Sinorhizobium sp. BG8: one gene and its partner. The protein of the gene in region 1 interacts with the protein of each later gene in a pairwise test. Links are inferred from orthologs where the notes say so. Each region holds a gene or a part of one and is shown in the gene's direction. Other genes may lie near its edges.

Region 1 (12,145 bases):
CCTTCTCGATCGACGAAGCCAAGGCCCATGCCAAGGAAATGCTCGGCAACACGCTCGTCACCGCGCAGACCGGCGAAGCCGGCAAGCAGGTGAACCGCCTCTACATCGAGGACGGCGCCGACATCGACCGCGAACTCTATCTTTCGCTGCTCGTCGACCGCTCGGTCGGCCAGGTTGCCTTCGTCGTTTCGACCGAAGGCGGCATGGACATCGAGGCCGTCGCGCATGACACGCCGGAAAAGATCCTCACCGTCGCAATCAACCCGGAAGCCGGCGTCACCGCCGCCGATCTGGCGAAGCTGACCGCGGCCCTGAAGCTCGAAGGCGAAGCCAAGGCCGACGCCGAAAAGCTCTTCCCGATCCTCTACAAGGCCTTTGTCGAGAAGGACATGAGCCTGCTTGAGATCAACCCGCTGATCGTCATGAAGAACGGCCGCGTGCGCGTTCTCGACGCCAAGGTCTCGTTCGACGGCAACGCCCTGTTCCGCCACGACGACATCAAGGCGCTGCGCGACGAAACCGAAGAGGACGCCAAGGAAATCGAGGCCTCCAAGTGGGACCTCGCCTATGTCGCGCTTGACGGCAATATCGGCTGCATGGTCAACGGCGCCGGTCTCGCAATGGCGACGATGGACATCATCAAGCTCTACGGCAAGGAGCCGGCGAACTTCTGCGACGTCGGCGGCGGCGCCGGCAAGGAGAAGGTGGCTGCGGCCTTCAAGATCATCACCGCCGACCCGAAGGTCGAGGGCATCCTCGTCAACATCTTCGGCGGCATCATGAAGTGCGACGTTATCGCTGAAGGCGTGGTCGCAGCCGTGCAGGAAGTTGGCCTCAAGGTTCCGCTGGTCGTTCGTCTCGAAGGCACGAATGTCGAGCTTGGCAAGAAGATCCTGAACGAATCCGGTCTGGCGATCACCGCCGCGGATGATCTGGACGACGCTGCCAAGAAGATCGTCGCCGCGATCAACGGCTAACTCAAGGACCAGACCTCATGTCGATTCTCGTCAACAAGAACACCAAGGTCCTCGTTCAGGGCCTGACCGGCAAGACCGGCTCCTTCCACACCGAACAGGCGCTCGCCTACTACGGCACGCAGATGGTCGGCGGTATCCACCCGAAGAAGGGCGGCGAAACCTGGACCGGCTCCAAGGGCGAAACCCTGCCGATCTTCGCTTCCGTTGCCGAAGGCAAGGAAAAGACCGGCGCGGACGCATCCGTGATCTACGTTCCGCCGGCTGGCGCCGCGGACGCGATCATCGAGGCGATCGATGCGGAAATCCCGTTCATCACCTGCATCACGGAAGGCATTCCGGTTGCCGACATGGTGCGCCTCAAGGCCCGCCTCGACCGCTCCAAGTCGCGCCTGCTCGGCCCGAACTGCCCGGGTATCCTGACGCCGGAAGAATGCAAGATCGGCATCATGCCGGGCTCCATCTTCCGCAAGGGTTCCGTCGGCATTGTATCCCGCTCCGGCACGCTTACCTATGAGGCTGTCTTCCAGACCTCCAACGAGGGTCTCGGCCAGACCACCGCTGTCGGCATCGGCGGCGACCCGGTCAAGGGCACCGAGTTCATCGACGTCCTCGAGATGTTCCTCGCAGACGAGGCCACCACTTCGATCATCATGATCGGCGAAATCGGTGGCTCGGCGGAAGAGGATGCGGCGCAGTTCCTCATCGACGAGGCGAAGAAGGGCCGCAAGAAGCCGATGGCCGGCTTCATCGCTGGCCGTACGGCGCCGAAGGGCCGCACCATGGGTCATGCCGGTGCTGTCGTCTCCGGCGGCAAGGGCGATGCGGAATCGAAGATCGCCGCGATGGAAGCCGCGGGCATCCGCGTGTCTCCTTCGCCGGCTCGCCTCGGCAAGACGCTCGTCGAAGTCCTCAAGGGCTGAGAAGTACACCAATCTGGCGGGGGCGGCTTCGAAGAGCCGGCCCCGCTATCACTGTCGCTTCCGCCGAGGCGGTTCACGCCCGCGGAACATCATGACCGGACGAACCGGTGAACCATAGTCGGGAGGCGGGCGCGGCGCCCGCGATAAGCCATGGCAAGGCAAGACGCCAACGAGCAATTCCTGGTCACGTCGTTTCTCGACGGAGCCAATGCAGCCTATATCGAGCAGCTCTATGCCAAGTATGAAGAGGACCCCTCCTCGGTAAACGAGGAGTGGCGGGACTTCTTCAAGGCGCTGGCTGATCAGCCCGCCGACGTGGTGAAGGCTGCCAAGGGCGCTTCCTGGAAGAAGAAGAACTGGCCGATCGTCGCCAATGGCGAACTGGTCTCCGCGCTGGACGGCGACTGGGCCGTCGTCGAGAAGGTCATCGACAAGAAGGTCAAGGCGAAGGCCGAGGCCGTGGCTGCCGAAACCGGCAAGCCGGTGATCGAGGCCGACGTCAACCAGGCGACCCGTGACTCGGTACGCGCCATCATGATGATCCGCGCCTATCGCATGCGCGGCCACCTCCATGCGAAGCTCGATCCGCTCGGGCTTGCTGCGCCGGTCGAGGACTATAACGAGCTTTCTCCGTCGTCCTACGGCTTCACCGAGGCTGACTACGACCGCAAGATCTTCCTCGACAACGTGCTGGGTCTCGAATACGGCACGATCCGGCAGATGATGGAGATCCTGGAGCGTACCTACTGCTCCACGCTCGGCGTCGAGTTCATGCACATCTCCGACCCCGAGATCAAAGGCTGGATCCAGGAACGCATCGAAGGCCCGGACAAGGGTGTAGAGTTCACGCCGGAAGGCAAGAAGGCGATCCTGCAGAAGCTGATCGAGTCCGAGGGCTTCGAGCAGTTCATCGACGTGAAGTACAAGGGTACCAAGCGCTTCGGCCTGGACGGCGGCGAATCTCTCATTCCCGCACTGGAACAGATCATCAAGCGCGGCGGCCAGCTCGGTCTCAAGGAGATCGTTCTCGGCATGGCGCACCGCGGACGCCTCAACGTTCTGTCCCAGGTCATGGCAAAGCCGCACCGGGCGATCTTCCACGAATTCAAGGGCGGCTCCTACGCGCCTGACGACGTCGAAGGTTCGGGTGACGTGAAGTACCACCTCGGCGCCTCATCGGACCGCGAGTTCGACGGCAACAAGGTGCACCTGTCGCTGACTGCCAATCCGTCGCACCTCGAGATCGTCAACCCTGTCGTGATGGGCAAGGCGCGGGCGAAGCAGGACCAGATGGCGACCGTGTTCGAGGGGGACATCATTCCCTTGCGCGAACGCGTGAAGGTCATGCCGCTGCTGCTGCACGGCGATGCCGCTTTCGCAGGGCAGGGCGTCGTGGCCGAAATCCTCGGTCTCTCGGGCCTGCGCGGTCACCGCGTTGCCGGCACCGTCCACTTCATCATCAACAACCAGATCGGTTTCACCACCAATCCGGCCTTCTCCCGTTCGTCTCCCTATCCGTCGGACGTGGCCAAGATGATCGAAGCCCCGATCTTCCATGTGAACGGCGACGATCCGGAAGCCGTGGTCTATGCGGCCAAGGTTGCGACCGAATTCCGCATGAAGTTCCACAAGCCCGTCGTCATCGACATGTTCTGCTACCGCCGCTTCGGCCACAACGAGGGCGACGAGCCGGCGTTCACGCAGCCGAAGATGTACCGGGCAATCCGCGCTCACAAGACGGTCGTCCAGCTCTATGCCGAACGCCTGATCGCCGAAGGTCACATGACCGAAGGCGAATTCGAGAAGATGAGGGCCGATTGGCGCGCCTCTCTCGAGCAGGAGTTCGAGGCCGGCCAGTCCTACAAGCCGAACAAGGCTGACTGGCTCGACGGTGCATGGTCCGGTCTGCGTGCTGCCGACAATCAGGACGAGCAGCGGCGCGGAAAGACATCTGTGTCGATGAAGCAGCTGAAGGAAATCGGACGCAAGCTTTCCGAAATCCCCGAGGGCTTCAAGGCGCACAAAACCATCCAGCGTTTCATGGATAACCGCGCCAACATGATCTCGAGCGGCGAAGGCATCGACTGGGCCATGGCCGAGGCGCTCGCCTTCGGCACGCTCTGCGTCGAGGGCACCAAGATCCGTCTTTCCGGCCAGGATTGCGAACGCGGCACCTTCTCGCAGCGCCACACGGTTCTCTACGATCAGGAGACCGAAGATCGCTACATCCCGCTCGCCAATCTTTCTCCGGCACAGGGCCGTTACGAGGTCATCAACTCGATGCTCTCCGAAGAGGCCGTCCTCGGCTTCGAATACGGCTACTCGCTGGCTCGCCCGAATGCACTCACCCTCTGGGAAGCCCAGTTCGGTGACTTTGCGAACGGCGCGCAGGTGGTCTTCGACCAGTTCATCTCGTCCGGCGAACGCAAGTGGCTTCGCATGTCCGGCCTCGTCTGCCTGCTGCCGCACGGTTATGAGGGCCAGGGTCCGGAGCACTCCTCGGCGCGTCTCGAACGCTGGCTTCAGATGTGCGCGGAAGACAACATGCAGGTCGCCAACGTCACCACACCGGCGAACTACTTTCACATCCTTCGCCGCCAGGTGAAGCGTGATTTCCGCAAGCCGCTCATCATGATGACGCCGAAGTCGCTGCTGCGTCACAAGCGGGCGGTGTCGTCGCTCTCCGAACTGGCGGGCGAGTCTTCGTTCCACCGCCTCTTGTGGGACGATGCGGAGGTCATCAAGGACGGTCCGATCAAGCTCCAGAAGGATGCGAAGATCCGTCGTGTCGTCATGTGCTCGGGCAAGGTCTACTACGACCTCCTGGAAGAGCGCGAAAAGCGTGGCATCGACGACATCTACCTCCTGCGCCTGGAGCAGCTCTATCCGTTCCCGGCGAAGGCGCTGATCAACGAGCTCAGCCGCTTCCGCAACGCCGAGATGGTCTGGTGCCAGGAAGAGCCGAAGAACATGGGTGCGTGGTCGTTCATCGACCCCTATCTCGAGTGGGTTCTGGCGCATATCGATGCCAAGTATCAGCGCGTCCGCTACACCGGACGTCCCGCAGCCGCATCTCCGGCGACGGGCCTGATGTCCAAGCATCTTTCGCAGCTCGCGGCATTCCTCGAGGATGCTCTCGGCGGTTAAGGAGGTTGGCGCGATGGCATATTTTCATCTGAAACTCGTGCCGCCGCGCCCACGCTTTCCGCATGATGCAAACGAACTGGAGAAGGCCGCGTTCGACAGACACGCGGCCTACTGGCGGGAAAAGGCAGCAGCACGCACGGCCATCGCCGTCGGGCCTGTCTTCGAAGGAGAGGGCGCCTGGGGCATGGCGGTGGTCGAAGTCGCGACTTTCGCCGAGGCCGAGGCACTTGCGGGCGAGGATCCTGTCATTCGCGCGGGTCTCGGCTTCCGTTTCGATGTTTCGCCAATGCCATCACTTATTCTCCGGCCGGACCTGGCCGGGTAACCGACAAGATATTCAACCATAACCACCTCAGGACTTGAACAATGGCTACTGAAATCCGCGTCCCGACCCTCGGTGAATCCGTCAGCGAAGCCACCGTCGGCACCTGGTTCAAGAAGGTCGGCGATGCCGTGAAGGCCGACGAACCGATCCTCGAACTCGAAACCGACAAGGTAACTGTAGAAGTACCGGCTCCCGCTTCCGGCGTTCTTACCGAGATTGTTGCAGCCAACGGCGAAACCGTTGGCCTCGGCGCGCTTCTTGGACAGATCGCAGAGGGTGCTGCCGCCGGTGCCGCCGCACCAGCTGCTGCCGCCGAGCCTGCAAAGGCCGTCAACGCGGCGCCGGCCGCTGCCCAGCCCGTCGCTGCCGCCGCAGCCCCGGCTTCGGCTACGCCGCCTGCCCCGTCCGCCGCAAAGCTTCTCGCCGAGAGCAATCTCTCCGCCGATCAGGTCGAGGGTTCCGGCAAGCGTGGACAGGTGCTGAAGGGTGATGTCCTGGCTGCCGTCGCCAAGGGCATCCCTGCTCCCGCCGTCGCCCAGCCGGTTGTCGCGCGTGCTCCCTCCGCTGAGGCCGATGCGCCGCGCGAGGAACGCGTGAAGATGACCCGCCTGCGCCAGACCATCGCACGGCGCCTGAAGGATGCGCAGAACACGGCCGCCATGCTGACCACCTACAACGAGGTGGACATGAAGGCGGTCATGGACCTGCGCAACAAGTACAAGGACATCTTCGAGAAGAAGCACGGCGTGAAGCTCGGCTTCATGGGCTTCTTCACCAAGGCCGTCACGCACGCCTTGAAGGAAATTCCGGCCGTCAACGCAGAGATCGACGGCACCGACATCATCTACAAGAACTACTGCCATATCGGTGTGGCCGTCGGGACCGACAAGGGCCTCGTCGTCCCAGTCGTACGCGATGCGGACCAGATGTCGATTGCCGAGATCGAGAAGGACATCGGTCGCCTCGGCAAGCTCGCCCGCGATGGCCAGCTCTCCATGAACGACATGCAGGGCGGCACCTTCACGATTTCGAACGGCGGCGTCTACGGCTCGCTGATGTCTTCGCCGATCCTCAACGCCCCGCAATCCGGCATTCTTGGCATGCACAAGATCCAGGAACGTCCGGTCGTCGTCGGCGGGCAGATCGTTATCCGTCCGATGATGTATCTGGCGCTGTCCTACGACCACCGCATGGTCGACGGCAAGGAAGCGGTGACGTTCCTCGTACGGGTCAAGGAAAGCCTGGAAGATCCGGAGCGTCTGGTTCTGGACCTCTAAGGGACGAAACATGGAGCAGGCGGTGCCGACCCTTTCGCCTCTGGCCGCGCTCGTGGCGTGGAGCGCGGTGCTGCTCTTCGTTCACATCGTGCTGCAGGCGATGCTTTCCACGCGGGAACTCGGGTCCGCGTGGAATGCGGGACCGCGTGACGGAGACAGGCGCCCGGTCGGCATTCTCGCCGGCAGGGCCGAGCGGGCCGCCGCCAACTTCCGTGAGACCTATCCCGCTTTCGTCGGACTGGCGCTTACGCTGGTCATCGTCGGCGACCGTTCGGGGTGGGGACTTGCGGGCGCGTTGGTGTGGTTCGTCGGCCGCATCGTCTACTTGCCGCTCTATCTCGCGGGAGTACCATACGTCCGTTCGCTGGTCTGGACGCTCGCTGCCGCCGGGCTCCTCATGATGGTTGCGGCACTGGTTTTCTGAAGGCGCAAGGGGACGCCGCCGGCGGCTCCCATCCGGAGAGGTTGTCATGCATCCCTATGTCTTCGAGCTCATGTCCCTGATGGCGATCTTCTCGTTCGCGATCGTGTCTCCCGGCGCCGACCTTGCCATGGTGATGCGCCAGTCGATCGTCCACGGGCGCCGGTCGGCAATCATTACCTCCTTCGGCATCGGCAGTTCGCTGATGTTTCACGTCACCTACACGATCCTGGGCCTCGGCCTCCTGATCTCGCAGTCGATCTATCTGTTCAACATCGTCAAATGGTGCGGCGTCGCCTATCTCGTCTACATCGGGATCAAGGCGCTGAGAGCGGGTAAGGCGGATCTTACGGTTGAGGGTGGCGCCGATAGCGCTCCGGTTGCCCGGCACCAGTCCGCGCTGCGCGCATTCGGCCTAGGCTTCATGGCCAACGCGCTCAACCCCAAGCCGGTTTTCTTCTTCCTGTCGATCTTCTCGACCGTGGTCAGCGCCCATACGCCAATGGCCGTCAAATTCGGCTACGGGCTGGTGATGGCAACGTGCCTCATACTCTGGTTCGTCGGCGTCTCGCTCTTCATGACGACGCCGAGGATGCGTGCTGCCTTTGGCCGGGCGAGTAAGTGGATAGACCGCACGAGCGGCGTGGTGTTCATTGCGCTCGGCATCAAGCTCGCGACCGAGAAGGCCGCCTGAGCGATGGCCTCGAATTTCCGACTGCTGACAGTAGCCCTTCTTGCCGGGGTAATCGCGCCTATCCAGGCACATGCCGTGGAGTGCCGCCAGGAGAAGGCGATCTACGAGGACCGGGACGAGGGCTACGAGTTCCGCTTCGAGCCCGTCGGTTCGCAAGCAGCCGCAACCAGCCATCATTTCAAGGTCCATGTGCTGGGCTCCGGCCTCGTTCTTGACGGCATCGTCATGACAAGTGGCGACGACGTTCCTCGACCGGGCGGGATGATCATGAACAATTGCCCCGAAGGTGACGCAACCGGTGACGAGATCGCCGCCTGCACCGTTTGGGAAGGCGTCGTCTATTCGGTAGAGCAATCCGGTGTGGTTGGCGTCCTGCCGCCCGCAGATCAACAAGCGGCCCAGCAGCTCCTGTTTCCTGGCCTCGGGCCGGCGATCAGGTATTCGTCCATCTGGGACGAGAAAAAGCCGACCGTCGCTCCCTGGGATGTACTCGTGATGAAAGGATGCGGACAATGAGCGCCGGCAACCCCGTTCTCCTCGTCACTGGCGGAAGCCGCGGCATCGGCGCCAGCGTGTGCCGGCTTGCCGCTTCCGAAGGCTGGCAGGTCGCCGTGAACTATGCGTCGAACGCGGATGCGGCAGAAGCCGTTGTGTCCGAGATACGGGCAAACGGTGGCTCGGCAGTCGCCATCGAGGGTGATGTCGGCACCGAGCTCGGACTTGCGGCGATTTTCTCAGCCTTGGACGCGACGTTCGGAAGGCTTGACGGCATGGTCAACAACGCCGGGATAACCGGTCTTTTGCAGCGGCTTGATGAGATATCCGTTGAACGGCTCGAGCGGATGTTCGCCGTCAACGCGATCGGTTCGATCCGATGCGCCCAGGAGGCCGTGCGCCGCATGTCGACCAGACATGGCGGCAAGGGCGGCTCGATCGTCAACGTCTCTTCCATGGCGGCCGTGATCGGCGGGGCGGGACAGTATGTCGATTACGCCGCAACCAAGGGCGCGATCGAAAGCTTCACGGTGGGTCTCGCGCGCGAGGTGGCGGCGGAGGGCATTCGCGTCAACGCCGTTCGTCCCGGGATCATCGATACCGACATCCACATCGCGAGCGGCACACCCGATCGTGCGCGCGAAATGGCTTCCTCCATCCCCATGCAGCGGCCGGGAACGGCCGATGAAGTGGCAAAGGCAATTCTCTATCTCATCTCCGACGCGGCATCCTATGTAACGGGCGCCGTTCTCAATGTCAGCGGCGGCAGGTAACGGCTCCGCAGGAAGGATTTTCAATGGCATATGATCTCATCGTAATCGGCTCCGGCCCGGGTGGCTACGTCTGCGCAATCAAGGCGGCCCAACTCGGTCTCAAGACGGCAGTGGTCGAAAAGCGCGCCACCTATGGCGGCACATGCCTCAACATCGGCTGCATTCCGTCCAAGGCGTTGCTGCATGCGTCCGAGATGTATGCCCACGCGGCTCACGGCATGGATGCCCTCGGCATCGAGGGGCTGCAGCCCAAGCTGAACCTCGAGAAGATGATGGCGCACAAGGACGCGACGGTGAAGGCGAACGTCGACGGTGTCGCGTTCCTCTTCAAGAAGAACAAGATCGACGGAATCCAGGGGACCGGCAAGGTCCTCGGCCAGGGCAAGGTGTCGGTCACCAATGACAAGGGCGAGGAGCAGATCCTCGAATCGAAATACATCGTCATCGCCACCGGTTCCGACGTTGCAGGCATTCCCGGGGTTCCTGTCGAGATCGACGAGAAGGTGATCATATCCTCCACGGGCGGCATTGCGCTCGACAAGGTGCCGAACCACCTCGTCGTGGTCGGTGGCGGCGTCATCGGCCTCGAACTCGGTTCCGTCTGGTCGCGGCTCGGCGCCAAGGTCACCGTCGTCGAGTACCTCGACACCATCCTCGGCGGCATGGACGGCGAGGTCTCCAAGCAGTTCCAGCGGATGCTCGCGAAGCAGGGCATGGATTTCAAGCTCGGCGCCAAGGTGACGGCGGTCGAGAAGTCTGGCGCCGGCGCCAAGGTGACATACGAACCGGTCAAGGGCGGCGAGGCTGCGACGATCGATGCCGACGTGGTGCTGATCGCGACCGGCCGCAAGCCGTTCACCGACAAGCTCGGGCTTGCCGATGCTGGCGTCGTCATGACCCGGAACGGCGGCATCGAGATCGACAACCACTTCCAGACGAGCGTGCAGGGGATCTATGCGATCGGCGACGTCGTTCGCGGACCTATGCTGGCACACAAGGCCGAAGACGAGGGCGTCGCTGTTGCCGAAATCCTTGCGGGCCAGGCCGGACACGTGAACTATGACGTCATCCCGGGCGTGGTCTACACGCAGCCGGAAGTCGCCTCCGTCGGCAAGACGGAAGAAGAACTGAAGGCGGCCGGTGTCGCCTACAAGGTCGGCAAGTTTCCTTTCACCGCGAATGGCCGTGCCCGCGCAATGCAGGTGACGGACGGTTTTGTGAAGATCCTTTCGGACAAGGATACCGATCGGGTGCTGGGCGGCCACATCGTCGGGTTCGGCGCGGGCGAGATGATCCACGAGATCGCCGTGCTGATGGAATTCAGCGGTTCCGCGGAAGACCTGGGCCGCACCTGCCATGCACATCCGACCATGTCGGAGGCTGTCAAGGAAGCGGCGCTCGCAGCCTTCTTCAAGCCGATCCATATGTGATCGTCTTCCACTGATACCCCGCAGAGAGCCCCGGTCCGGCATGCACGGACCGGGGCTCTCTGCATTTCGTGAAGCTACCGGTCGATGCGATGAGCGGGGGAAGGTCTCCTTGGCGTCTCGGCTCAGGGGCGGCGATTCGTCCCATTTCCTTTTGCACGACCAGCAGAAATTCTCCGCTCGGCATAAACAGGACGTCCCACGTGCAAGCCGATCTCCTCTCCCCACTTCCCTCAGCCGACTGGCGTGACCGTTTCGAAGGCGATTTTCGCGAGGGCGGCCTGGCGCCGATCGATGCGGCGTACCGGCTGTTGGAAAATCCGCCCTCGTGGATTCGTGGACTGATGTTTCTCAGAAACCGCATGGTGGCACTTGTCGGCCTGAGGTCCGTGGAGATGAAGGCAGGGGCGAGTGCAGGCGGTTTTCCAGTGATCGAGGCAACGCCGCACAGGGCGGTGCTCGGGTTCGATGACCGTCATCTGGATTTCCGAATCGTAGTCGACACGAGGCAGGGTGCTGTCGGCCAGATCATCGGTGTCACGACACTGGTCCACCGCAAGAACCTGCTCGGCCGGGTCTACCTGTTGTTCGTCGGCCCGCTGCACAAGCGCATCGTTCCCGCCACCCTGCGCCCGTTTTGCACGAATGTGCGGTCTGCCTGACAGCTGCTCTTCCGAAGTCGCTATTGGACCCTGGTGATCACGAAACCCTGTTTGCGAAACAGCTCGATCAGGCCCTCTTCGCCAGGCAGGTGCAATGCGCCGACGGCCATGAAGACATTTCCGCCGTCGAGAATCGGCGCGCCCCGTTCGGCCATCCGATGGTTGCGATCGATGATGATGCGCTGCTCGAAGTCTGCATAGCCGGTGCCATCCTCATCCTCGGCCACCGCCGCACGCATCATCGGCATGATCATCCCGATATCGCCGGCGAGATAGAGTTGGCTCATGGTCTCGATCACGTCGTTCAACTGGTCTCCGAGCGCTACCGTCTGAACCAGGCCCTCGAGCTGCGGCTCCAGGGGCAGCGAGTCCAGCGATGAGATTTGCTCCAGCAGCGTTTCGAGACCCTTCAGCGTCTTGCCGTCGGCTATCGCGTCCTTCGCGAGCTTCTGGTCGAGGAAGGATGCGCCGGCTGCTTTGCGTGCGAGCTCGCAGGCCGGAAGTGCTACGAAGCTCGCGAGCATCCATGGTTTCATCCGGGAAACGGCAGCGAGCGAGAGCCCGCGCTTCTTCAGGCCCGCGGAAAGCACTTCCACGTCGTGCTTGTCGAGGAGATCGGTGATGGTCCGCCCATCCATGAACATCGTGAGTTCCGGATGCGCGAGCAGCGCGGTCGCGGCCTTCTTCTCGTCGGCGATCTCATCGGATTCGATGACGACCGTCGACGCGGCTGCATAGGCGCTGCGTGCGGCCTCGGGCATCGCCAGGACGCGTGGGTCCGTGACGTGCATTGTTCCAAGCAGGTACGACGGGGCCGTGCCCTCCTTCTCGACCTTCCAGAAAATGCCCTTGCCGTTTGGCGCGGCGCCGGCCTCCTCGACGAGGCGCTGATACATCGCCGGATCGCTTTCCTGAATTTCGGCGAGGATGTTCGCGCCACCGCAGCTTGCGGGTTCTTCAGCGGCGTCAGCTTGGGCCGCGGCGAAAAGGACCGCGACGAACGATAGAGCGGCCAGAACGTGAAGCC
Region 2 (11,445 bases), 1.8 Mb from region 1 along the record:
GGACGGCAAGGTCCTGCAGACGCTGGAGACCAGTGTGATCTCCAATCTCGACCAGGACGTGCTGCCGGCGAAGGCGCTGGTCGTCGGACCGGCCTACGACAAGAATCCAGAGGTCTTCAAGGACGGGAAGACGCCGGAGCATTTCGAAACGGCCAAGTGCCCGGTGTGACGCTCACGGGCGGGCCGGAGCCATGGTGCCTGGGTCGCCTGGCGCCGCTTGCGGCTTTCACCAGAACGCCTCCCTCGACGAGAAGAGCCGCCCGCGGCGGTCGCTGCGGGCGGCTCATCATTCCTGTCAGAGGCTGTTGCGGGCACTCTGCCCGCCGTCCGCCTGTGCCGTCAGGACCCGGTCATGTGCTCGGGTCCGTCCGACTGATCCAATCAGCCGACGATCTCGGTGCCGGAGAACCAGTATGCGATCTCTTCGGCAGCGGTTTCCGGAGCGTCGGAGCCGTGAACCGAGTTCTCGCCGATCGAGAGCGCGTGAACCTTGCGGATCGTGCCTTCGTCAGCGTTGGCCGGGTTGGTGGCGCCCATGACTTCGCGGTTCTTCGCGATGGCGTTCTCGCCTTCGAGGACCTGGACGATCGTCGGGCCGGAGGACATGAACTCGACCAGTTCGCCGAAGAACGGACGTTCCTTGTGAACGGCATAGAAGCCCTCGGCTTCGCGGCGGCTCATCCACACGCGCTTGGATGCAACGACGCGCAGGCCTGCGTCTTCGAGCATCTTGGTGATCGCGCCCGTGAGGTTGCGCTTCGTCGCATCCGGCTTGATCATCGAAAAGGTGCGTTCAATCGCCATCAGTCAATTCCCTTGGTTTCCGGTGAAAAGTGGCGGTTCAATAACCGCCAATTCCGCGCAAAACAAGGGGGCGCGGGCAAATGCCGCCGGATGGGCCAAGGTTTCATGCAGCCGTCACACGGCGCATGCGGCGACGCGCATCGGCCGACCGGCGCGCGCCGCACGCGAAGACTGCAGGCCTCTCATCGGATCAGCAAATTTCATGAGTCCCATAACACCCCGAAATCATTTCATGCCCTAGAATGCGGCCCGATGATTCAGGCAAGGAAAAACAACACCATGATCAGACACTTCCAGATGTTCGCCGCCTATAACGCATGGGCAAACCGCAATCTCTACGAGGCTGTCTCCAAGGTTACAGACGAGGAGTTCCGGCGTGACACCGGGGCCTTCTTCAAATCGTTGCAGGGAACGCTGAACCACATTCTCGTCGCAGACAGGATCTGGCTGAAGCGCCTGACCGGACAGGGAGAGGCTCCTCCCTCGCTCGACACCGTCCTGTTCGACGATTTCGCCGGACTGCATGCGGCCCGGGTCGCGGAGGACGCGCGCATCATCGACTGGCTGACCTCGCTCAGCGAGGAGGATCTGAAGCGCGACATGACCTATTCGCCGGTCTCCAGCCCTATTGCGTTCACCCATGCCGTCGAGCCAACGCTGGTTCACGTCTTCAACCACCAGACCCATCATCGCGGCCAGGCGCATTCGGGTCTGACGGCGCTCGGAAAGCCTTCGATCTCGCTCGATCTCATCTATTTCCTGAGAAGCGAGGGCCAGGAATGGATGACCGTGCAGGAAAATCCGAGATAGGCTCAGATAAGCGCCTCCGAGACCATGCGAAGTGTGACGGGTGACACTAGCGCGGGCGCCTGAAGCATGATCTACCAGAGGGCAAGGGGGGCATTACCCCCGTGGCAAAAGCCACCCGATGCACATGCACTCATATCCCGCATTGTCGATGTCCCGAGCGCAAGAAAATCAAGCAAACAAACAGCGCCAAGGACACAGAGAACTTGGACCGGCGGAAGGTCTTCCGGTTGTTACCCAAGTTACAGGGCATGGCGGCAAAGGATGAAATAGTCCTTTCCACCGGAGTGTAGGCATAGAGGATTGCAAACACGAGCCCGGTCCAAAAGAGGAAAAGGACAATGGCGAGAACGACAGAGGAATGGAGCGCGCTGCTGGGCAGCGCATTATCCAAGATGGCGCTGGTCTACGGGACGGACGCCCCGAACGCCTACCTGCCCGACGACTGCTATCCGGTGATCGCGAAAACGTTCGAGGTTGCCATGAACGAGGCTCGCGCCGAGGGCTATGCAGCCGCGATGCGCGACATCCAGCTTTCGCAGCCGCGGCGCGCCAAGCCCGCCAATGTCGGGATGTTCCTGCAGTTCGTGCGCGCCCTTCAGATGACGCGCAGAACCGCCTGACGTTTTCGCCCGCACCGTCCTGACGGAGCGGGCGACTTCCTCACTCAGGCTGCGCGTGCCGTCGCGCGGCCTTCAGTCCGCCCCGAGGCAACGGCCGATCCGCTGGCGGCAAGACGGAACCTTGCGAGCAAATCCTCCAGTCTCTGCGCTTCGCCGGCAAGCCCGTGAATGGCAGCCGAGGACTCTCCGACCATGCCCGCGTTGCGCTGGGTGTTACGGTCGATTTCCGAGACGGAGGCGCTGATCTCGCTCAACCCGGTCGCCTGTTCGCGGGCACCCTGCACAATGCCGGTGACGTGCGCGGCGATTTCCTGAACCTCGTGGGCGATGGCGCTGAGCGCCTGCCCGGTCTGGTCGACAAGGCCGACACCCCTCTTCACATGATCGTTCGAGGCGTTGATGAGCGCCTTGATCTCGCGTGCGGCGGTAGCGGTACGCTGCGCAAGCTCACGGACTTCCTGGGCCACGACCGCGAAGCCCTTGCCGGCCTCTCCGGCCCGCGCGGCCTCGACACCGGCATTGAGCGCCAGTAGGTTGGTCTGGAACGCGATGTCGTCGATCACACCGATGATCTTGCTGATCTCGCCGGACGAAGTCTCGATCAATTCCATCGCGGCCACGGCATCGCCGACCACCGTTCCGGACCGTTCCGCGCTGCGGCGAGCGTTCTCCACCAGCCGGCCGGCATCTTCCGCAAGACCGGTCGTCTGCTGAACCGTCCCGTTGACGAGCGAAAGCGCCGAAGCGGTTTCCTCGACCGACGCCGCCTGCCGTTCCGTGCGAAGCTGCAGATCGTCGTTGGCGTTGCGAATGCGGCTCGATCCCGCGCGGACGCTGCCCGCGGCGTCACCGACCGCGCCCATCACCATCTCGAGCTGATCCATGGAGGTGTTGAAGGACACACGGAGGTTCTCGAAATCGGCGGGAAATGCGATGGCGATGCGATGGGACAGGTTGCCGCCGGCCAGTTCCGAAAGCGCATACTCGACGTCGCGGACGACGGAGGCGGCAATCTCCGCCTGGCGCTGGCGTTCCTCCTGCTGGCGCAGCCGATCGGCGGCGATCGCCTGGTCGGCGGCGCGCGCCTTCTCGCTCATCTCGGTCGCGGTGCGATGCGCGAAGTTTGCCTGCTCCAGCGAACGCTCCGCCGCACCGAAGGCGGCCACAACCGAGTGGGTCAGTGCGATCAGCACGCCGCTCTGGACGATCAGGACGACGGCATGGAGCGCAACGCGCGAGAGATCCGACTGATCGGGGAAGATCGCCAGGGGCATCCAGAAGTAGAGCACGATGTGATGGGCCGCCACCAGTGCCGCATAGCCGACGATGGCGCGCCAATCGATCCAGGCGGCACAGATCGCGAGCGACGCGAAAAAGTACATGTGCATGTCGATCTGCAGGTGGGAGCCGGAGAAGGAATAGACCAGCAGGGCGACGCTCGCGGCATGCGCCATCGACATCACGACCCGGGTCGTGGCTCCTGTGCGATCACCGAACCAGCTCATCGAGGCCGAGGCTGCGACCAGGAAGGCCGAAGCGACGGCCGCGGTCGAAAAGCCATCCGCGCGGAAGATATTGCGCACGAGGATCAAGCCCACGTTGATCCACAGAAGGGAGAATATCCCATACGAAGCATAGAGGCGGAGCCTGGCGAGAGCGTTCATGATCGATCCTTCTGAAGGCAACCTGTTGCAAATGCATGATTGAGGACGAGAAAGGCGCCTTCGCCGAGAAGGCGCTGCGCAAAGTCGCTGCTTTGGGAATAGGCGACGGCCATCCAGCCGAACCGCGACGGGCCGACATAGGAGCCCCCCGACCGCGCGATGAGGGAATGGACCGTTGCCGGGTTCGATCCGGGAGCCGCCACCACAAGCACGAAATCTCCGGCCGGCCACGCCTGCGCGGCGACGACCAGGGAGAGAAACAGTGCAAAATTCGCCGCGATAACGGTCCTGTTCATGATGGCTCGGGATGAAGTAGCGACGCGTGACACATGCGTGCGGACTTGTGTCCTTTTCCACACTACCAGGGCGGGAAACGGCACAGCGGGGTCATCCCGTCAGCCATCAATGAAGGAAAAGGGTTAGAGATCCCTTAATTGAGCAATAATTGAGCAATTGCATCAATCGGCTATCGGCAAAATTGCAGAATGCAGGTTGCAATGCAGCATCACCTAATATTAACCGGCGCACAGTACAATCTCCGCGAGAATGCACGATGGGGGACGGCAAAGCGGTTCTTCCCACAACTTTTCGGTGTTTGCTGTTATGACGACGAACGCAATGATGGGGACGAAAGAAGCAGCGGCCGGGGCACCCGCTACCGCGCAGAAGATCATGCAGCTCATGGCAAGCCTCGGGATCAGCGGGCAGCCACGCAACTACGAATTGCTCTACGAGGCCTGCGCCGGCGGCAACGCCGCGCTGGTAAAGGAAATCGCCGCACTCGGCAAGTCGCCGGAACAGGCCTCGCTGGACGCGCTGGCCATCCGCTACGGACTTGCTAGCCACAATGCGCTTGCGGCCGGACAGGCGGCGGGAGAGGCCCTTAGGCTCATCGGGGAGATGTCCTCCGTCACAAACAAGTGCAACCAGGACAAGGCGATCGCCCTTCAGGAGATCCGGGAGATTGCCGACCGGCTGACTTCCGACCCGGTGTTCGCCATGACCGACTTCGCCAGCGACGCCAGCCGGCTGCTCGCCATCGTCCAGGATCTCCTGTCGGCAGAGCGTATCCTGGGCCTGCGCACCGACGACATTCTCGGCCAGATGCGGGGCGTGCGCTCCGGCATGGCAGCGAGCCACGAGGCGCTGACCCACGATACGGTCACCGGCCTCGGCAACCAGGCGGCACTTGCGACGCGGCTCAAGTCCCACTTCGAGAGTGAGGACGAAAAGACCGCGGCGCTGCTGCTGGTGCGCATCGACCGTCTCAAGGGTTTCATGGACACGCACGTGGCGGGCGCTGCCGACCAGACGCTGCGCCAGCTCGCAGCGCTGTTCAGGCAATCGCTGAAGAAGAACGATTTCGTGGCGCGGACGGGGCCGGACCAGTTCGCGCTTCTCCTCGCCGACGTCAATCGCGACAACGCGGCGAGCATCGCCGCACGCATCCGCGGCAAGGTCGAGGCGGAGAGCTTCAGCTTTCCGGGACGGGACCTGCCACCGGGCTTCCTGTCCCTGACGGGCGGGATTGCCTTCACGGATGCGGCTCGATCCCCTTCCGTGCTGGTAAGCCAGTCGGAACAGGCTCTCGCGGTTGCCGGCGAAGGCGAAGGTCGTGAAATCCGCTTCTACTCCGCCGACATTGCGGCTCGGGCAGCGCGCAACTATCGACGCGATGTGGCCTGAGGCCGCGCCTCAACCCCTTGCCTTGACGGGGTGGCCGGCCCTATAGACGCGATCCATGATCACGATCTCCGGCCTCTCCGCCCGTATCGCCGGGCGCCTCCTGCTCGACAACGCCTCCGTTTCGCTTCCGGCGGGAACAAAGGCGGGCCTTGTCGGGCGCAACGGCGCCGGCAAGTCCACGCTCTTCCGTGTCATCACCGGCGACCTTGCAGGGGAAGCGGGCAACGTCTCGATACCGCGCAACGCCCGGATCGGCCAGGTGGCGCAGGAAGCCCCCGGAACCGACGAGCCCCTGATCGAGATCGTGCTTGCGGCCGACAAGGAGCGCGCAGCGCTGATGGCGGAAGCCGAAACGGCCACCGATCCTCATCGCATCGCAGAGATCCAGACACGGCTCGCCGACATCGGCGCCCATGCGGCCGAGGCTCGCGCGGCCAGCATTCTCGCCGGCCTCGGCTTCGACCACGAGGCGCAGAAGCGTCCTGCCAAGAGCTTTTCCGGCGGATGGCGGATGCGCGTGGCGCTTGCCGCGGTGCTCTTTGCGGAGCCCGACCTGCTCCTCCTCGACGAACCGACCAACTACCTCGACCTCGAAGGCACGCTCTGGCTCGAGGACTATGTGCGCCGCTACCCGCACACCGTCATCATCATCAGCCACGACCGCGACCTCCTGAACACCGCCGTCAACTCGATCATCCATCTCGACCAGAAGAAGCTGACCTTCTATCGCGGTTCCTACGACCAGTTCGAGCGCCAGAAGGCAGAGGCCGACGAACTGCAGATGAAGGCGAAGGCGAAGAACGACGCCGCCCGCAAGCACCTGCAGAGCTTCATCGACCGCTTCAAGGCGAAGGCCTCCAAGGCGCGGCAGGCGCAGAGCCGCATCAAGGCGCTCGAGCGCATGGGAACGGTCGCCGCCGTGATCGAGGACCATGTGCAGGGCTTCACGTTTCCCGAGCCGGAGAAGCTGCCGGCCTCGCCCATCGTCGCGGTCAGCAGCGGTGCTGTCGGCTACCATCCGGGCCAGCCGATCCTGAAGCGGCTGAACCTCAGGATCGACAATGACGACCGGATCGCGCTGCTGGGATCGAACGGCAACGGCAAGTCCACCTTCGCCAAGTTCATCTCCGGCAAGCTTCAGTCCGAAACGGGAGAAGTGAAGGCGGCACCGAACCTCAAGATCGGCTTTTTCGCCCAGCACCAACTCGACGACCTTGTTCCGACGCAGAGCGCGGTCGAACACGTGCGTAGACTGATGCCTGACGCGCCCGAGGCGAAGGTGCGCGCACGCGTCGCCCAGATGGGGCTTGCGACCGAGAAGATGGAAACACCGGCCAAGGACCTGTCGGGCGGCGAAAAGGCGCGCCTGCTGATGGGGCTCGCCGCCTTCGACGGACCAAACCTGCTGATCCTCGACGAGCCGACCAACCACCTCGACATCGACAGCCGCAACGCCCTCATCCAGGCGCTGAACGACTATTCCGGCGCGGTGATCCTGATCTCCCACGATCGTCACCTGATAGAGGCGACCGTCGACCGGCTATGGCTGGTGAAGGACGGAACCGTCGCAAACTTCGATGGCGACCTCGAAGAGTACCGGGCCCTCATCGTGGGGGGACCGAAGGGCAAGGACGACAAGGCGCGGCCGGTGGCCGGCGATGACGGCCTTTCGAAGGCCGACCAGCGCAAGGCGAATGCGGACCGGCGCGCATCGCTGGCACCGCTGCGCAAAAAGATCAACGATCTCGAATCCTTGACGGCAAAGCTGGAGAAACAGATTCAAGCGCTTGATGTGGAGCTTGCCGACCCGGCGCTCTACGAAAAGTCCCCCGCCAAGGCAGCGTCAAAGGCGAAGGAGCGCTCGGATGCGGCCGCGAAGCTCGCAGACGCCGAGGAACAGTGGCTGGAACTCTCGTCCGAATACGAAGAGGCGATGGCAAGCTGAAGGGGCACTTCGTCATGGTCAGGCGGCCCTGCCCCATGACGACCAGCATGTGATACGCTGCCTCCGTGAGAGCCGGGGGAAAGCGCGATGTTCCATGGCAATGTTTCGCTCGAGATCGCAGAAGGCCTGAAGACACTCAAGCAGCGGATCGAGGCCGCCAACATACCTCCGTCGAAGATCGACGAGACGATCAACATCGCCACCTGGAACATCCGCGAGCTCGGCAAGAAGCGGCGCAGCGAGGCGGCCATCCACTACATCGCGGAAATCATCGGGCAGTTCGACCTGGTGTCGATCGTGGAGCTGCGCGACAATCTCGGCGACCTCCAGAGGATCCTGCCGATCCTCGGTCCCTACTGGGACATCATCTACTCCGACGCGATCCTCGACGATGGCGGGAACCGCGAGCGGATATGCTATGTCTTCGACCAGCGGGCCGTCACCTTCAACGGCCTCGCCGCCGAAGCGAGCACTCCGAGAACCAAGCGTGGCAGGGAGTATCTCAGCGACATCAACTGGTGGCGCCCGCCCTACATCGCCTCGTTCAAATCCGGCAATTTCGATTTCTGCTCGCTGACCACCCACGTGCGCTGGGGCGACAGCGAGGAAGGACGGCTGGTCGAAATCCAGGCCCTCGCGGATTGGCTCGAGGCCAAGATCGGCGAACCGAACTGCGAGGACAAGGACATCATCGTGATGGGCGATTTCAACATCCCCAGCCGGACGAGCCCGCTGTTTGCGGCCATCACGTCAAAGGGACTGGTGCTTCCCTCCGCCCTCGCCAAGGACGAATTCGGTTCCAATCTCGCCCGCGACAAGCGCTACGACCAGATCCTGCATTTCGCCCGGTACGGTGAGAACTTCGCGCGGTCCGGCGGCGTTCTCGACTTCTACAAGAGCGATCACAAGCCGCTCTTTCCCGATCTCACCAAGACGCAGTTCACCTACCAGCTCTCCGACCATCTGCCGCTTTGGCTGCAGATCAACACCGACATAGACGGGCTGATGCTGGACCAGCTCATCCAGCGCAAGCGCCAGGACTGACCGGGCGCGGTAGGCGTTTGCCTCAACCGAGTTCGAATGTCGTGATCCCGAAGATCCGGCCGAGAGGCAGCTGCGGATCGGTGCCGCGGTACATTCGTGCCGTCTCGAACACCGGCGTGAGGTTATACCGTGCGCAGAGCGCCCTCGCCTCGGTGTTCGGCTCGGGAATATCGAGAAACACCCTGCCCCCGCCGACATCTGCCACCAGTGCCCGGAAGAGCAGGTCGGCGCCGACGGAGGTATCGGAAAAGAGCGGGCCGATCTTGAAGCCCTCCCGGCAGGCGCGGATGGTGCCGAAGCCCCCAACCCTGCCGTCCCTCAGGAGCGCAATGCTGCGGCGGGACTCGCCGGTCCTCAGCCACTCCGCGAGGAAATCCTCCCGGGGAGCGGGTGAGAGCGCGCGGTCATAGGCGGACAGGAGCGGCAGGTGGACGGGGGCGACGTGCACGAGGCGCGGATCATCCGGAGCGGCAAAGCTGACATCGCCGCCATAGCGGACATTGGCATGGGCATAGGCGAAGCCGGACTTGCGGTAGTTGTTCTGCTGGGCGACCACACCGTCGAGCCCGATTGTGCGCGCTCCAGCGGATGCGATCGCCGCCTGCCACAGTGCCCAGCCGATGCCGCGGCCGCGATACTCCGGCCGTGCCATGTAGAAGCCGAGGAAGGCATAGGCCGGATCGTACTTCACAACCGATACGGCAGCGGCGAGCTCGCCATCGACGGTCGCGACATGGTAGCCCCGCGGGTCCGCCGCCCAGAAAGGGCCGGCATCGTCGAGGCCGGGGTTCCATCCCTCCCGCGCGGCCCAATCGAGAATCACGTCGAGTTCGTCGCGCGTCGCGTTGCGGATCGTGGGGGTCATCTGGGCAGTCCTCGTTTCGCACGCCGAGATAAGGCGATGCGCCATCATCGTGCCAAAGCCGGGACTGTCAACCGCTTCGGCGTGCAGGTCGGGGCAGACGTGCCAAACCGAGAAACGCTCAAAAAACAGGCAGATAGTAAAACCGCCGCATCATACCAAAGTCGAATGCGGGCTTTTGCGGGTCAATGCGCTGCCGTGCTTGAAAGCCCTCGGTCAACGTGTTTAGGTCACGTGTGATCACGAAAAGCGGGTCCTTTGCCCGCTGACCACTGGGAGGAGAATTCATGGATCGTCGTACATTCTTCAAGAAAGCCGGGGTCGCCGGCGCCGGTGCCGCGGCAGCCACGGCGCTCGCCGCACCCGCGATTGCGCAGAGCACCCCGAAGGTCAACTGGCGCCTCGCGTCGTCTTTCCCGAAATCGCTCGACACGATCTATGGTGGCGCCGAAGTCCTTTCCAAATACGTGTCCGAAGCGACCGACGGCAATTTCCAGATCCAGGTCTTCGCGGCCGGCGAAATCGTACCGGGCCTGCAGGCCGCCGACGCGGCCGCGGCGGGTACCGTCGAAGCCTGCCACACCGTTTCCTACTACTACTGGGGCAAGGACCCGGTCTGGGCGCTCGGCGCGGCGGTTCCCTTCGCGCTCAACGCTCGCGGCATGAACGCCTGGCAGTACCACGGCGGCGGCATCGACATGTTCAACGAGTTCCTCGCGACGCAGGGCCTCATCGGCTTCCCCGGCGGCAACACCGGCGTGCAGATGGGCGGTTGGTTCCGCAAGGAGATCAAGACGGTCGCCGACATGCAGGGCCTGAAGATGCGCATCGGGGGCTTCGCCGGCAAGGTCGTCGAGAAACTCGGCGTCGTGCCGCAGCAGATCGCCGGCGGCGACATCTATCCATCGCTCGAAAAGGGCACGATCGACGCGGCCGAATGGGTGGGGCCCTACGACGACGAGAAGCTCGGCTTCTACAAGGTTGCCCCCTACTACTACTATCCCGGCTGGTGGGAAGGCGGCCCGACCGTGCACGCCATCTTCAACAAGGCTGCCTTCGAGGCGCTTCCGAAGAACTACCAGTCGCTGCTGCGCACCGCCTGCCAGGCCACCGACGCGAACATGCTGCAGAAGTACGACTACCTCAATCCGTCGGCGATCAAGCGCCTCGTCGCCGCCGGCGCCAAGCTGAGCCCCTTCAGCCCGGAAATCCTTTCGGCCTGCTTCGACGCGGCCAACGAGGTCTATGCCGAAATGGAAGGCTCCAATGCGACCTTCAAGAAGATCTGGGACTCGATCAAGGCCTTCCGCGGGGAGTACTACCTCAATGCGCAGATCGCCGAGTACAACTACGACACCTTCATGATGATCCAGCAGCGCGGCGGCAAGCTCTAGGCTTACCGGCGGTCATCACCTTCGAGAACAGCCCCGGAGCGCAGAGCTCCGGGGTTTTTTGTTGACCGAAGCCCGGATCGTGTGGCGCGCGCGGGGATATAACAAAACCGGGCCGGCAAGCCGGCCCGGTTCTTAATTTGCGGTAGCTGTCCCGTCAGTTGAAGGACGGCGGACTGCTGAGGTCGTTCGACGGCTTCTGCTGCTGGCCTCCGCCGGTACCGCCATTCTGGTCGGCCGGGGGCTGATCCAGCGGGCTTCCGCCAGGAAGCTGGAGGCCGCCCGGCAGGCCGAGCCCGCCGCCGTTGTCGGGAAGCCCGAGCCCCCCGCCCTGCCCGCCGAAGCCCGGCACCTCGATCTTGATCGTCGACGGGTCGACGGCAGAGGCCGGGCCCTTGTAGTGCATGACCATCTGCGGGAAGAGGATGGTCAGCGCGACCATCACGATCTGGATACCGACGAAAGGTACGGCCCCCCAGTAGATCTGGCCGGTGGTGACGGGCGCCGTCATCTTGCCGGTGATCCTGTCGATGTAGGGCACGCGGGCCGCGACCGAGCGCAGATAGAACAGCGCGAAGCCGAATGGCGGATGCATGAAGCTCGTCTGCATGTTGATGCC

The links.
Region 2: the proteins of F3Y30_RS01810 (region 1) and F3Y30_RS10300 interact in binary tests that used the Escherichia coli proteins (3 or more experiments, as listed by UniProt). The link is inferred for Sinorhizobium sp. BG8 from one-to-one orthologs.

Annotation. Positions count from the first base shown.
Region 1 is NZ_CP044011.1:378,852-390,996, reverse strand. Bases 1,658-5,244 are described here. They hold F3Y30_RS01810 (2-oxoglutarate dehydrogenase E1 component), read left to right. Parts: upstream 1,658-2,047; coding sequence 2,048-5,044; downstream 5,045-5,244. Other genes in these bases: F3Y30_RS01805 (YciI family protein), read left to right, coding at 5,058-5,244; sucD (succinate--CoA ligase subunit alpha), read left to right, coding at 1,658-1,897. In the rest of the region: sucC (ADP-forming succinate--CoA ligase subunit beta), read left to right, coding at 1-977; more of sucD, read left to right, coding at 995-1,657; more of F3Y30_RS01805, read left to right, coding at 5,245-5,369; odhB (2-oxoglutarate dehydrogenase complex dihydrolipoyllysine-residue succinyltransferase), read left to right, coding at 5,411-6,646; F3Y30_RS01795 (MAPEG family protein), read left to right, coding at 6,657-7,070; F3Y30_RS01790 (LysE family translocator), read left to right, coding at 7,117-7,761; F3Y30_RS01785 (hypothetical protein), read left to right, coding at 7,765-8,277; F3Y30_RS01780 (SDR family oxidoreductase), read left to right, coding at 8,274-9,029; lpdA (dihydrolipoyl dehydrogenase), read left to right, coding at 9,053-10,459; F3Y30_RS01770 (DUF2867 domain-containing protein), read left to right, coding at 10,660-11,118; F3Y30_RS01765 (TraB/GumN family protein), read right to left, coding at 11,139-12,145. UniProt on the Escherichia coli protein: E1 component of the 2-oxoglutarate dehydrogenase (OGDH) complex which catalyzes the decarboxylation of 2-oxoglutarate, the first step in the conversion of 2-oxoglutarate to succinyl-CoA and CO(2).
Region 2 is NZ_CP044011.1:2,197,436-2,208,880, reverse strand. What follows is about bases 5,198-8,084. They hold F3Y30_RS10300 (ABC-F family ATP-binding cassette domain-containing protein), read left to right. Parts: upstream 5,198-5,639; coding sequence 5,640-7,529; downstream 7,530-8,084. Other genes in these bases: F3Y30_RS10295 (endonuclease/exonuclease/phosphatase family protein), read left to right, coding at 7,617-8,084; F3Y30_RS10305 (GGDEF domain-containing protein), read left to right, coding at 5,198-5,584. Also shown: F3Y30_RS10335 (hypothetical protein), read left to right, coding at 1-169; ndk (nucleoside-diphosphate kinase), read right to left, coding at 382-804; F3Y30_RS10325 (DinB family protein), read left to right, coding at 1,084-1,614; F3Y30_RS10320 (hypothetical protein), read left to right, coding at 1,953-2,234; F3Y30_RS10315 (methyl-accepting chemotaxis protein), read right to left, coding at 2,279-3,898; F3Y30_RS10310 (hypothetical protein), read right to left, coding at 3,895-4,194; more of F3Y30_RS10305, read left to right, coding at 4,502-5,197; more of F3Y30_RS10295, read left to right, coding at 8,085-8,573; F3Y30_RS10290 (GNAT family N-acetyltransferase), read right to left, coding at 8,596-9,438; F3Y30_RS10285 (TRAP transporter substrate-binding protein), read left to right, coding at 9,723-10,829; F3Y30_RS10280 (TRAP transporter large permease subunit), read right to left, coding at 10,984-11,445. UniProt on the Escherichia coli protein: Genetic data indicate it may be involved in ribosome assembly or function.